DNA from 4 places in the Mesorhizobium sp. B2-4-7 genome. Region 1 is predicted to be linked to each of the others. Evidence: predicted binding sites of a transcription regulator. Region 1 holds the regulator's gene; each other region holds the start of a gene.
The links. Region 1 encodes PhoB, which activates phosphate uptake and scavenging genes when phosphate is short. Its sites were predicted from a motif close to TGTCATNNANCTGTCAT; they were not measured.
Positions count from the first base shown of each region.

Region 1 (3,306 bases):
ACATGGCGACACCCGCCAGGATGGCGGCTGTGAATCTCTTCATCTTAATCCTCCCTGCGCCGCGTATGGCGCGACCAAACAGGCCCGTAGGCCGGCACAAAGGCTCTATTTTTTCGAGCCTCGAAAAAACACTGGTCCATCGTCGGAACGCTGTCAACGTCGATTCTGATGTATTTTGATGTCCTCGTGAATTTTTTTCGAGCTCCGGAATAAATAATGACAGCCAAGGCCGGTTCTGCCAGTATTTGACGGTCGTCGGGATCCTGGGGAGAGAACGCGGCGACGGGGAGGATGCGAGAAACATGTCGGTCGGAATCCGCCACGACGATTTGCGCCGACGCAACCGGGCGATGGTGATCGCGGCCGTGCGCCGTGCCGGGCAGCCCTCGCGCACCGAGATTGCCGCGACCACCGGGCTCAGCCATTCCACCATATCGGCGATCTCCTCCGACCTGATTGGCGAAGGCATCCTGGCGCAGAGCAAGCCGAGCGAGGCCGGTGCGCTGAAACGCGGCCGGCCGCAGGTCGGCCTCAGCCTCAACCCTGAAGCCGCGGCGGTGATGACCGTGGTGCTGTCGCTGAATTTTCTCTCCGTCGCCGTCATCGACTATGCCGGCCAGGTGATATCTGAAGAGCAGCGCCGGCTGGACACGCTCACCCTGTCGCGCGAGGCGCTGATCGGCGAATGCGTGGCCATCGTCAGGCGGCGGTTCGAGGATCCCGACCTCGACGTCGGCAGCATCGCCCGCATCGCGCTGGCGATCCAGGGCATCACCGACACGGATGCGCGCACCATGCTGTGGTCGCCGATCACGCCGCAGACCGACATCGCCTTCGCCGACATACTGGAGGCCGAGTTCGGCATTCCCGCCACCATGGAGAACGATTGCAACATGATGGCGGTGGCGCTGCGCTGGCGCGATCCCCAGCGCTACCGCGACGACTTCATCGCCATCCTTTTGTCGCACGGCATCGGCATGGGCTTGGTGCTGAAGGGTGAACTGTTCACCGGCACCCATTCATCCGGAGGCGAGTTCGGCCACATGATCCATCGCCCCGGCGGGGCGCTCTGCCGCTGCGGGCGGCGCGGCTGCGTCGAGGCCTATGCCGGCAACTATGCCATCTGGCGCAACGCGAGGCAGCTTGGCGAGGACACCGAGCCCGTCGACGTCAGCGACGCCGACATGCGCACCCTGGCGGCCTCGGCGCGCGAAAAGGACGGGCCGGAGCGCGAAGCCTACCGCAAGGCCGGCGAGGCGCTGGGTTACGGCCTTGGCAGCCTGTTCGCGCTGATCGATCCGGCGCCGGTCGCCATGGTCGGCGTCAGCGCCGCCGCCTTCGACCTGATCGAGCCGGCTCTGCGCGAGGCCATTGCCCAGACCGCCGGCGGCCAGCACTCGAAATCGATTTCCTTCGACACCGAGCCGAACGAACTGCCACTGATCCGCGAGGGCTGCGCCATGCGCGCGCTGACCTTCGTCGACCAGGAGATTTTCGCGCCGGGGGCACAGGCGAAATCAGGCGTGGGCGAGAACGTTGCGTGACATATCCCTAGTCTTCGCGAATCGCATACCCCGCGCCCCGAATGGTGCGGATCACGTCAGGCATGCGGCCATTGTTGACCGCCTTGCGCAGCCGGCCGACATGCACGTCCACGGTGCGCTCGTCGATATAGATCGTTTCGCCCCAGACATTGTCGAGCAGTTGGCTGCGCGAGAACACGCGGCCGGGATGTCGCATCATGAATTCGAGCAGGCGGAACTCGGTCGGCCCGAGCCGGATCTCGCTTTTCTTGCGGTAGACCCGGTGCGATTCACGGTCGAGCACGATGTCGCCGACCTTGAGCACGCTGGACAGAACTTCGGGCTTGGCGCGGCGCAGCAGCGCCTTGACGCGTGCCATGAATTCCGGCGTTGAGAACGGCTTGACCAGATAGTCGTCGGCGCCGGTGGAGAGACCGCGCACCCGGTCGCTTTCCTCGCCGCGCGCCGTCAGCATGATGATCGGCAGCCGCTCGGTCTCGGGCCGCATGCGGAGACGGCGGCAGAGCTCGATGCCGGACACCGCCGGCACCATCCAGTCGAGCACAAGAAGGTCAGGGACATTCTCCTGCAAGCGGATCTCGGCTTCGTCGCCGCGCGTCACCACCTCTACCTGATAACCCTCCGATTCCAGATTGTAACGGAGCAGCACACCCAGCGGCTCCTCGTCCTCCACCACCATGATGCGTGGCGCGATCATCGACTGGTCACCCCTGCCGTCAAGCCGCTGGCGCCGACATCGCCGTCTCGTCCTGCTTCGGGCGATTGGCGGGCAATTGCGTGCCGGTCAGCACATAATAGGCATTTTCGGCAATGTTGGTCACGTGATCGCCGATGCGCTCGAGATTCTTGGCGCAGAACAAAAGATGCGTGCAGGCGGTGATGTTGCGCGGATCCTCCATCATGTAGGTCAGCAGCTCGCGGAAGACCGACGTGTATTTGACGTCGATGCGTTCATCGTCGGCGCGCAGCTTCGCAAGTGCCGCGGCATCGCGCGCCGCATACTCCTCGATCACGCCTTGCACCTGGATCAGCACAAGCTGCGCCATGGCGTCGATGGAGTGCGACAGGTCGCGCGGCGTGGCGGCAAGGCCGACGGTGCCGACGCGCTTGGCGATGTTCTTGGCGAGATCGCCGATGCGTTCGAGATCGCCCGCCATGCGGATCGAGCCGACGACATGGCGCAGATCGTCCGCCATGGGCTGCCGCTTGGCGATCAGGGTGATGGCGCGGTCGTCGAGTTCGCGCTGGCGCGCGTCCATGATGGCGTCGTCGGAGACGACGCGCTGGGCGAGCGCGTTGTCGGAATTCAGGAGCGCCTTGGTGGCGCCGCCGACCATCGATGAGGCGAGATCGCCCATGTCGCGGATCAGCCTGCTGATCTGTCCGAGATCTTCGTCAAAGGCTGCGACTGTGTGTTCGGCCATGATCTTGGTCCTCGTATGCCTGGGATCAGCCGAAGCGGCCGGTGATATAGTCCTGCGTGCGCTTCTCGCGGGGCGATGTGAAGATCTTCTCGGTGCGGTCGAACTCGACCAACTCGCCCAGATACATGAACGCGGTCTGCTTCGACACGCGCGCCGCCTGCTGCATGTTGTGGGTGACGATGACGATCGTATAGTCGGCCTGCAGCTCATCGATCAGCTCCTCGATCTTGGCGGTCGACAGCGGATCGAGCGCCGAGGCAGGCTCGTCGAGCAGGATGACCTCCGGCTTCACCGCCACCGTGCGGGCGATGCAGAGGCGCTGCTGCTGGCCGCCCGAA
Region 1 covers NZ_VFVH01000016.1:85,198-88,503, forward strand. The annotation lists gene xylF (D-xylose ABC transporter substrate-binding protein) at 1-43, opposite strand, end outside; gene FJ946_RS29490 (ROK family protein) at 303-1,544, shown strand; gene phoB (phosphate regulon transcriptional regulator PhoB) at 1,552-2,241, opposite strand; gene phoU (phosphate signaling complex protein PhoU) at 2,261-2,968, opposite strand; gene pstB (phosphate ABC transporter ATP-binding protein PstB) at 2,994-3,306, opposite strand, start outside.

Region 2 (3,306 bases), on a different contig from region 1:
GGCGTGATCGAGAAGCTCGACCGCACGAAGCAGTCCTTCCTCGACGCGGTGGCGCTTGGCGCCTTCACCGTGCCGGGCGACGGCTCGCTGGATTTCGGCGCCATCGTGCAGCGTTTCGCCGACCATGGCTATGAAGGCTGGTTCGTGGTCGAGGCCGAACAGGACCCGAAGAAGAACCCGCCGCTCAAGATGGCGCAGGTGGGCCACAAGGAGTTGATGCGGGTGATGACGGCGGCCGGCTATACGGTCGAGACGCAGGGCTTCCCCGATGTCTGATCGGGTTCTCGCCAGGCCGGGCTTGCTGTAGGTTGCCGCGATGAAAGATTCCGAGCATCCCTTCTTCCGGCCATTGTGGCGGCGTGTCGCCGTCGTCGCGGTGTGCGTCATCTGGTCGATCATCGAATTCGCGAGCGGCACGCCGTTCTGGGGCGTGATCGCGCTGGGCTTCGCCGGCTATGGCGTCTGGCAGTTTTTTTATCTCTACAAGCCGGCGGAAGAGGTTAAGCCTCCGGCCGAGCCCAAGGAATAAACGGTCCATGGTGCGCAGAAGGCTTACGGGTCGGGCACTGTATGCATGACAGATAGCGTGCCTGGGAGATCGGGCGAAACGCCTCTCGCTTCGTCATCCTGGGGCGGAGCAAGGAGCGAAGCGACGCGGCGCAGACCCCAGGATTCATGCCGGGGCATCAAAACAGCCGCTGCGGTGCAGAATTCCGCTCCGCCGCGCCCTTTGGGTGAGGTCACGGCATGGATCCTAGGGTCTTCGCGACGGAGCTTCGCTCCTGCTACGCCCTAGGATGACGAAGTTGGAAGGCTTCGACCACACGGCTTGGCTTCGCAGGCTTTGTAGCAAGCCAAAGGAATAGGAGAGACAGAATGTCGAAGCTGCTGGTCAAAGCCCACAAGGGCCATGGCCGTGTCGCGCATGTCACCCCGCAAAGCGCCGGGTGGACCTATGTCGGGTTCGACCTGCACCGGCTGGAACCGGGCGAAACGGCTTCGGGAACAACGGACGATCGCGAAGTCTGCCTGGTGTTCGTCACCGGCAAGGGCACGGTCACGGCCGGCGGCAAGGATCTCGGCCTGCTTGGCCAGCGCATGTCGCCCTTCGAAGGCAAACCATGGTCGGTCTATGTGCCGCAGGGATCGGACTGGTCGGTGACGGCTGATAGCGGACTGGAACTGGCGGTCTGCTCGGCGCCGGGATTGAGCGGCGGCCTGCCGGTTCGCGTCATCGGGCCTGACGACCTCGGCCAGGAGGTGCGCGGCAAGGGCACCAATACGCGCTACGTCACCAACATCCTGCCCGAGGGCAAGCCGGCCGATTCGCTGCTGGTGGTCGAGGTCATCACGCCCGGCGGCCACACGTCGAGCTATCCGCCGCACAAGCACGACCAGGACAATCTGCCTGCCGAGTCCTATCTCGAGGAGACCTATTACCACCGCCTCAACCCGCCGCAGGGCTTTGCTTTCCAGCGGGTCTATACCGACGCCGACAAGGACGGCTCCCGCGATCTGGACGAGGCGATGGCGATCGAGGACGGCGATGTCGTGCTGGTGCCCAGGGGCTATCACCCCTGCGCGGCTTGTCATGGCTACGACCTCTACTACCTCAACGTCATGGCCGGCCCGAAGCGGACGTGGAAATTCCACAATGCGCCCGAGCACGAATGGCTGATGAAGGCCTGACCGTTGCGCGTTCACGGCTGAACCTGTTGGTCCAGATCAGGAAAATCGTCGGCTAAGGACCGGCGGGGTCGATTTGCCTTCGAAAACCCTTCAAAGCTTCGTCAATCCGTCATGGAAATCACCTATGGCAACGGGCTGACGAGGATTTTCGATGCGCTACGCCATCTACTTCACCCCCCAACAGGACGAAAAATTGGCGCGGATCGCCGCCAACTGGCTGGGCCGTGACCCGTTCGGCGCCGCGACGCGACCGGTGGAGGCGGTGGGCGATTTGTCGGCGGCGGAAGTCGCCTTCCACACCGCATCGGCACGGCGCTATGGTTTTCACGCAACGCTGAAAGCCCCTTTCCGGTTAGCGGCCAACGAAACCGAAGCCTCGTTGCGCGCAGCGCTCGACGCCTTTGCCCAGGCGACGCCCGTTGTGATGATCCCGCGTCTCGTCGTCAGCCAGATCGACGGTTTCTTCGCACTGGTGCCGGAGGCGCCATTGCCTCCGCTCAATCGCTTCGCCGATGATGTGGTGCGCGATTTCGACCGCTTTCGCGCGCCGTTGACGGAGGCCGAGATCGAGCGGCGCAGCCCGGACTCGCTGAAGCCGGGCGAATTCCGCAATCTCTGCCAATGGGGCTATCCTTACGTCTTCGAGAGCTTCCGCTTTCACATGACGCTGTCCGGCAGGGCCGGGCCACAGGAAAGCCCTCGTCTTCGCCTGGCAATCGAGGGCCTGTTCACCGAGGTGCTGCGCCAGCCGGTTCCGGTGGACGCGCTGACGTTGTTCATCGAGCCCGAACCCGGCGCCCCGTTCATGGTGCTTTCCCAGCACGCGCTCGGGCGCCGTCCGGCCAGAAAAACCGCCTGAAGCAACAAGCCGCAAAGGCGAGAAAAAACCAAGGACTGCCTAAGATGACCGCCGACACCATTCTGAGCAACGCCCGCATCGTTCTTGCCGACGAGATCATCGACGGTTCGCTCGTGATGCGTGACGGTCTGATCGCCGACATATCCGCCGGCGTCGTGCGAGCCGGCGAGGACATGGCTGGCGACTTCATCATTCCGGGACTGGTCGAGCTGCACACCGATCACCTGGAAGGCCACTATGCGCCGCGGCCCAAGGTGCGTTGGAACCCGATCGCCGCCGTGCTCGCCCATGACGCGCAGGTGGCGACGGCAGGCATCACCACCGTGCTCGACGCCTTGCGTGTCGGCATGGACGAGGATGCCGATCTCAACGCCGCCGACATCCGCAAGCTCGCCGATGCGATCGAGGACAGCGTGCGGATGGATCGATTGCGGGCCGATCATTTCATCCATCTACGCTGCGAGGTCTCGGCGCCGGATTGCCTCAGGGCCTTCGCCAATTTCGACACGGACGAACGGGTGAAGCTCGCCTCGCTGATGGACCATGCGCCAGGCCAGCGCCAGTTCGTCAACCTCGAAACCTACGCCTACTACTATCAGCGCAAGCTGAAGCTGACCGATCACGATTTCCAGAAATTCTGCGAGAAGCGGATGGGCGAATCGGCCCGGAATTCGGCCCCGAACCGCGTCTTCATCGCCGCCGCCTGCCACGAGCGCGGCATCGTGCTTGCGAGCCATGACGATGCGACGACGGGCCAT
Region 2 covers NZ_VFVH01000002.1:92,082-95,387, forward strand. The annotation lists gene iolE (myo-inosose-2 dehydratase) at 1-276, shown strand, start outside; gene FJ946_RS07075 (DUF3329 domain-containing protein) at 317-529, shown strand; gene iolB (5-deoxy-glucuronate isomerase) at 877-1,689, shown strand; gene FJ946_RS07085 (DUF1045 domain-containing protein) at 1,841-2,548, shown strand; gene FJ946_RS07090 (alpha-D-ribose 1-methylphosphonate 5-triphosphate diphosphatase) at 2,593-3,306, shown strand, end outside.
Region 2: the regulator PhoB is predicted to act here: its motif matches at 1,786-1,802, upstream of FJ946_RS07085 (DUF1045 domain-containing protein).

Region 3 (3,306 bases), on a different contig from region 1:
GGCACGAATTGCCTGAAGCCCATGGTCTGCAGCAATTCCTGCGACACCTGCACCTCGCGCGTGCGATCGCCGTTCGGCTCCGGCGTCAGCGATATGCGGATGGTGTCGCCGATGCCTTGCTGCAACAGGATGCCCATGGCGGCGGATGAGGCGACGATGCCTTTCGAGCCCATGCCGGCTTCGGTGAGGCCGAGATGCAGCGCATGGTCGGAACGGCTGGCGAGCTCGGTGTAAACGGCTATCAGGTCCTGCACGCCGCTGACCTTGGCCGAGAGGATGATCTTGTCGCGGCCAAGGCCGATCTCCTCGGCCATCTCGGCCGAGAGGATCGCCGACTGCACGATCGCCTCGCGCGTCACTTGCTGTGCGGTCAACGGAAAGCCGCGGGCCTGGTTGTCGTCCATCAGCCGGGTCAGGAGTTCCTGGTCGAGCGAGCCCCAGTTGACGCCGATGCGCACCGGCTTGTCATGTTTGATCGCCATCTCGACGATTGCCGCGAACTGCCGGTCCTTCTTGTCCTTGAAGCCGACATTGCCGGGATTGATGCGGTATTTGGCCAGCGCCTCGGCGCAGGCCGGATGATCGGCCAGGAGCTTGTGACCAATATAGTGGAAGTCGCCGACGATGGGCACGTTGATACCGAGCCGCGCCAGCCGCTCCCGGATGCGCGGCACGGCGGCGGCGCTTTCATCGCGGTCTACGGTGATGCGCACGATCTCGGAGCCGGCGCGATGCAGCGCCGCGACCTGGGCGACCGTCTGGTCGACATCGGCGGTATCCGTATTGGTCATCGACTGCACGACGACGGGAGCACCCCCGCCAACCACCACGCCGCCCACATCGACGCCAACCGAGGTGCGGCGCGGGAAGGGAAAGGAATAATATCCGGTCATGCCGGCAGCCTTTAATCTCTGGAGCGCCGCGCGTCCACTTGGACGCACAAAAGCGCGCTCCGGGCCGATGCGCTGAAGTCCGGGCATGAGGTGGAGGAGCAAAGATGGCTTGTCAATGGCGACAGGTCGCCACTGGCCGCAATCGATGCCGCCGCCGGTTGCTCGGCGCCCGACTTTTATCGCTCGCTTGCGTCGGCCAATCGGCTACCTGGCGATTGGCAGGCCCCATCGCTTTGTCTTTCCCGGAACGAGTCCGTCATTTCGGGGAGGAGCAAGGAGAAGAGCGACGCAGCGCAGTCCCAGAATCCAAGCCCTGACCTCAGAGCGCCGCGGCAAGGCGGAATTCTGCTCCGCTGCACTCTTCGGTCAGTTATGGTAAAGGGGAGCCGCGACGAGCTTCGCCCCTACTCGTCCTGGGACTAGGAAGTCGGACGGCCTCTGCCTGGTACGAATATCTGTGATGGTCGACCTGAAATCGAAGATCAAAACCACCAGTCCGGCGGCAATTGCCGCCGGCAGGAAAGACCCGAATGGTGAGCGGTTATGTCAGTGGGGCATCAATGCGTCGTGGGTTTGGCCCTCAGTTTTTCAATCTCGTCCTTGATTGCCAGCTTGCGTCGCTTGAGATTCACGATTTCCAGGTCGTCCACCGACGGGTGATTCATCGCGTCATCGAGCTCGCGTTCGATGTCGCCGTGTTTCCGCTGCAACTCATCAAGATGGGATGCAAGAGACATGATTGGTTCTCCCTTTCATGATTTCCTCGATTGCAGCCGCCAAAGGCGCGTCCACCGCAGGCTCGCTCTGTGACGGCACAATGACAGTGTGCCACCTTCGCGCAGCGATGTCGAATGATCCGTGGTAGCATTCCACGACAACGTGAAATGTGATATGGGCTGCGCGCCGGTGGCAGAGAGTGCCACCCCCCGCCCAATCAGGCCCAGCTTTGGGCGCCGCAGACGTGCAGACGGTAGAGAATGTCCGATCAGGAACAGGCCGATATTCGCCTCGAATTTTCCCGGCTGAAGCAGGAACACGCCGATTTCGACGCCGCGATCAATGCGATGGTCGCCATGAACTGCGACCCGCTGCAGATCCAGCGCATGAAGAAGAAGAAGCTTGCGCTGAAGGATCGGCTGATGAAGCTGGAAGACAGGATCATCCCGGACATCATCGCCTGACTTCAGGTCCAGGCCGCGATCGAAAGCCGCGCCGCGCGTTCGCGCAACAGGGCCAGGAGTTCGCCTGTCTTCTCCTGCGATGTGTCGATGGGCACCACCAGGCACATCGTCGCCTCGACGGTGCCGGGTGCTGAAAACACCGGCGCGGCGAGGCATTTCGTATAGGCGTCGACGAGCCCCGAAGTGATGCAATAGCCGGTGGCTCGCGCCGTCGCTATGTCGGCGATGAAATCGTCCAGCCGCAATCTGCGGCCATCGGGCAGCATAAGGTCGTCTTCCGATATCATGGCTTCGATCCGGGCCTGTTCGAGGCCGGCGAGCAGCAGCCTGCCTGACGCGGTCCAGGGCAGCGGAATCTGCAATCCGGTGGCGGAGCTGATGCGGAACGGCCGGGTGCCCGGGCTCGAGTGGACGATCGTGTAGCGGCCGCTCTGCAGCATGCACAGTTCGGAGGTCTCACCGGTCTCGCGCGACAGGTTGTCGACCTCCTGGCGTCCTCGCCTCAAGAGGTCGTTGCCGCGCACATAATCCATTCCATAGAGATAGAGCTTCTTACCGAAATAGACGCGGTTGCCGTCGCCGGCCATCTCCAGGAGGCCCGCATCGACCAGCGATCGCACCAGTGTGTAGGTGGTCGAACGCGGCGCGTTGACCCCCTTGGCGAGGTCGCCGATACCGATGGCGCGCTGCGTCGAATGAAGGAACTCCAGAATCTGGAGCACCCGGTTGAGGCCCTTCTCCCGAGAGACCGAAATCTTTGCGTCCGCTGAGACCGCCAAGGCGCTGCCATCTTGCATTGTCGATTCCTGATGTTAGTATCTGTCTTGTACAGGATACACTCGTCCCTTGTAAGAGACAATTTCTGTAACGATCCGGGTGCGCGTATTGCCTGTGCGTAGGGGAACACAACACGAAAGGAGGTCGCTGTGGACGACACATCCAAAAGGCGTGATTTTCTGAAACTGGGCATGGCCGGACTGGCAACGGCCGGCGTCATGAGCGCGGCGGCAACGGTCGACGTCCAGAAGGCGGCGGCGCAGGCTGCGCCCGATAGCTTGCTACGCACCGTGCTGGAGCGCGGCAAATTGATTGTCGGCACCGGAAGCACCAATGCGCCATGGCATTTCGAGAACGATGCCGGCGAACTCGTCGGCATGGACATCACCATGGGGCGCATCCTGGCAAAGGGCTTGTTCGATGACCCGGCCAAGGTCGAGTTTGTCATGCAGGAC
Region 3 covers NZ_VFVH01000018.1:20,797-24,102, forward strand. The annotation lists gene ispG (flavodoxin-dependent (E)-4-hydroxy-3-methylbut-2-enyl-diphosphate synthase) at 1-893, opposite strand, end outside; gene FJ946_RS30355 (YdcH family protein) at 1,451-1,630, opposite strand; gene FJ946_RS30360 (YdcH family protein) at 1,871-2,074, shown strand; gene FJ946_RS30365 (IclR family transcriptional regulator) at 2,077-2,871, opposite strand; gene FJ946_RS30370 (transporter substrate-binding domain-containing protein) at 3,001-3,306, shown strand, end outside.
Region 3: the regulator PhoB is predicted to act here: its motif matches at 1,700-1,716, upstream of FJ946_RS30355 (YdcH family protein).

Region 4 (3,306 bases), on a different contig from region 1:
GCCGAACCAGCCATTGGCCGTGGTGGCGGTGGAGAAGGTGGCGCCGACATCGGCAACCGCCGGATCGCCGCATTTCAGGAGCACCTCCCATCTGCCCCTGGTGCCGGCGAAATCGCCGCCGTCCTCCGATATCTCGATGATATGGCCGAAGGCGTTGTCGGCGCGCGGGTTGGCGGCGTCGACCTGGTCGGCCTTGCGCTTGGAATTGTTGGTCAGCATGACATAGACCTTGCCGTTGACACGATTGGGCTGGATGTCCTCGGGGCGGTCCATCTTGGTGGCGCCGAGCAGGTCGGCGGCACGCCGCGTCTCGATCAACACGTCGGCCTGGCCGGCAAAGCCGTTCTCGGCCGTCAGCGGGCCCTGGCCGAAGACGATCGGCAGCCATTCCACCGTACCGTCCGCGGCGAATTTGGCGACATGCAGCGTGCCGTCATCGAGCAGGTTCATGTTGGCGGCGCGGTCGTCCGGATCGAAACGGCCCGCGGTGACGAATTTGTAGACGTACTCGAAGCGCTCGTCGTCGCCGAGATAGAAGACGACGCGGCCATCCTTGGCGATGATCGATTCGGCGCCTTCATGCTTGAAGCGGCCCATTGCGGTGCGCTTCCTCGGCGTGGATGTCGGATCGTTGACGTCGACCTCGACGATCCAGCCGAAACGGTTGGGCTCGTTCGGCTCCTTGGCGAGGTCGAAACGATCGTAATGCGCGCCCCATTCATAGGCGCCTTCCGGAATGCCGAGGCGCTTGTAATTGGCGGCTTCCTTATGGCCTTCCGGCAGTTCACCGGAGAAATAGCCGTGGATGTTCTCCTCGGCCATGACATAGGTGCCCCAAGGCGTGACGCCGCCGGCGCAGTTGTTGAATGTGCCGATGACCTTGGTGCCGGATGGGTCGGCATTGGTCTTGACGCGGTCATGACCGGCGACCGGGCCCGACAGCGCCATTTCGGTGTTGGAGGTGATGCGGCGGTTCAACTTGCCGTCGCGCACCACCTGCCACTTGCCGCCTTCCTTGCGGATCTCGACGATGGTGCCGCCATGTGCCGCCATCTCGACATCGACCTGCTCCTTCGAGAGCGGCGCGAGTTCGGCCGCCTTCTTGCCGTCCTTCTCGACGATCTTGGCGATGCCCGGGAACATCAGATGCGGATTGGTGTATTCGTGGTTGACGACCAGCAGCCCGTGCTCGGCGGAGCCATCGATCCCGATATAGCCGACATAGTCATTGTTGTAGCCGAATTGTCTTGCCTGGGCCTCAGCCGACTGCCTGGCCGGGTCGAACTCCGGCGAATCGGCAAACAGCGGATCGCCCCAGCGCAACAGCACGTCAGCATCGTAGCCCGGCGCGACATGGTGCTTGTCGTCGATACCGGCTTCGAGTTCCTCGAACGAGAAGGCGGAGCCCTCGGCGGCACGCGCATCGTCGGCGGCCACGAGCGCCAGCGGGCTGACGGTGGCGGCAATGGCAGAGACGGCCAGCGAGCCCTTGAGGAAGGCGCGGCGGGAAAACCGTTCGGCAATGATTTCGCCCATGGTGCGGTTTTCGGTGGGGTTGGTCGCCGGACCGTCGTTTTCCTCAAGCAGGCTGGTGCGGAATCGGGCGTCGGGCGAGCGATGGTCGGTCATGGTCTGCCTCTGGCTGGATGGCTGGAGCGTGTCACGCGTTTCGACCCCTTATAGACGATCGGTCACACTTTCGTGACATTCGTGCACCCGCCAGCTTGACCGCGAACCTCGCGCCACATCCGGTTTGAAACTCGGACCAAGGTCCTAAACCGATCGGGGCGAAGGTCCGGATTGCCGCGGCATCGGTCGTGGGCCACTTACACGAACACGCCATGTCGCCGATGGTCGCGTACCTGCACGAGATGGCCTCTGAATTTTGCCGGTCCGATCAAGTGAGGGACTGATGCGCAGCTCGATCATGGCTCATTGTTGCTGGCTGGCCCTGAGAGCAGTGCCGGCACTGGCGCTGACCATAGCCCCCTATCACCTCGATTTTCACGGTTCCGCCGCAGGCATTGTCGCGTCCAGCGCCCAAGCCAAGCCTGGCGGGAACAGCGGCAATGGCGGTGGTGGCGGTAACGGCAATGGCGGCAATGGCGGCAATGGAAATAACGGCGGCGGCAACAATGGCAACGCCGGAGGCAACAATGGCAACGCTGGCGGCAACGGGAACAATGGCGGCGGCAACAACGGCAAGGGGAAGGGTGCCAACAGCTCCGGCAAGCATGTGAACGCAACAACCGGCGATCGTGTCGAAATAGACGACAACAAGATCGTGGTGCAGCACCCTAACGGCTTCGGGGAAGAGATCGAGAAGGGTCGCTTCAAAATGACCGACGCTCTGGGCCGCACGATCGTCGAGCGCCCTGCGACGGCGGCGGATATAAGCCGCCTCAAGGGGTTGTAGAGCGGGCAATAGGCATCGCCCGTTTTACGTGTCACCTCCGCCGCCCCCCGGCGGAGGTGACCTTGTCGCTCCGGCCCCGTATAGGGGCCGTCTTTTTTGCCCTGGAGCGTTCCGCTGCTGCACCGCGCTTCAGGTTTTCATTTATGCGTGTCGTTATCCCAAACCGGGGATCCCTTGCGGCCGACCAGGATTAGCTGCCGGCCCGATCCCGCGCTTCGCGCATCAGCAGCGCCGCCTCGGTGCGATTGCGGACGTTGAGCTTGGACAGCACACCGGTCATGTGATGCTTGACCGTTTTTTCCTGCAGTGCCAGCCGCAGCGCCACTTCCTTGTTGCTCAGCCCTTCCGCCACCAGCTGCAGGATCTCGGCCTCGCGTCCGGTGAGCTGACGCAGACGATCCGTCCTGCCGTTGGCCGGCTGCAGCGATTGCAGGTCCGAAAGCAGGCGGGCCGACAGGGTCGGCGACACATAGGTCTCGCCGGCCGCTACACCATTCAGGATTTCGGCCAGCATGCGCGAGCCGACCCCCTTCAGCACATAGCCGCGCACACCGGCGTTCAGCGCCCGCGCCACGTCGGCATTGGCCTCCGAGACCGTCAGCATGACGATCTTCTGTCCGGGATTGGCACCCAGTATGCCGGCCACCGACGCAAGGCCGTCACCCGGCATGCTGATGTCGAGCAGCAATATGTCGGGCTGCAAAGTCGAGGCGATGCGTTCGGCATCCTGCGCAGTGGCGCCCTGGGCCACCATTTCGAAGCCGCCGATCTCCGACAGGCTGCGGGTAACGCCTTCGCGAAACAGCGGGTGGTCGTCGACAATGGCGACACGGATGGTACCGATCATGGTTGATCCTCGACGGCTAGCGTAATCATCAATCGTGTTCCCT
Region 4 covers NZ_VFVH01000002.1:348,802-352,107, forward strand. The annotation lists gene FJ946_RS08335 (PhoX family phosphatase) at 1-1,629, opposite strand, end outside; gene FJ946_RS30725 (hypothetical protein) at 1,961-2,416, shown strand; gene FJ946_RS08350 (response regulator transcription factor) at 2,607-3,263, opposite strand; gene FJ946_RS08355 (sensor histidine kinase) at 3,260-3,306, opposite strand, start outside.
Region 4: the regulator PhoB is predicted to act here: its motif matches at 1,691-1,707, upstream of FJ946_RS08335 (PhoX family phosphatase).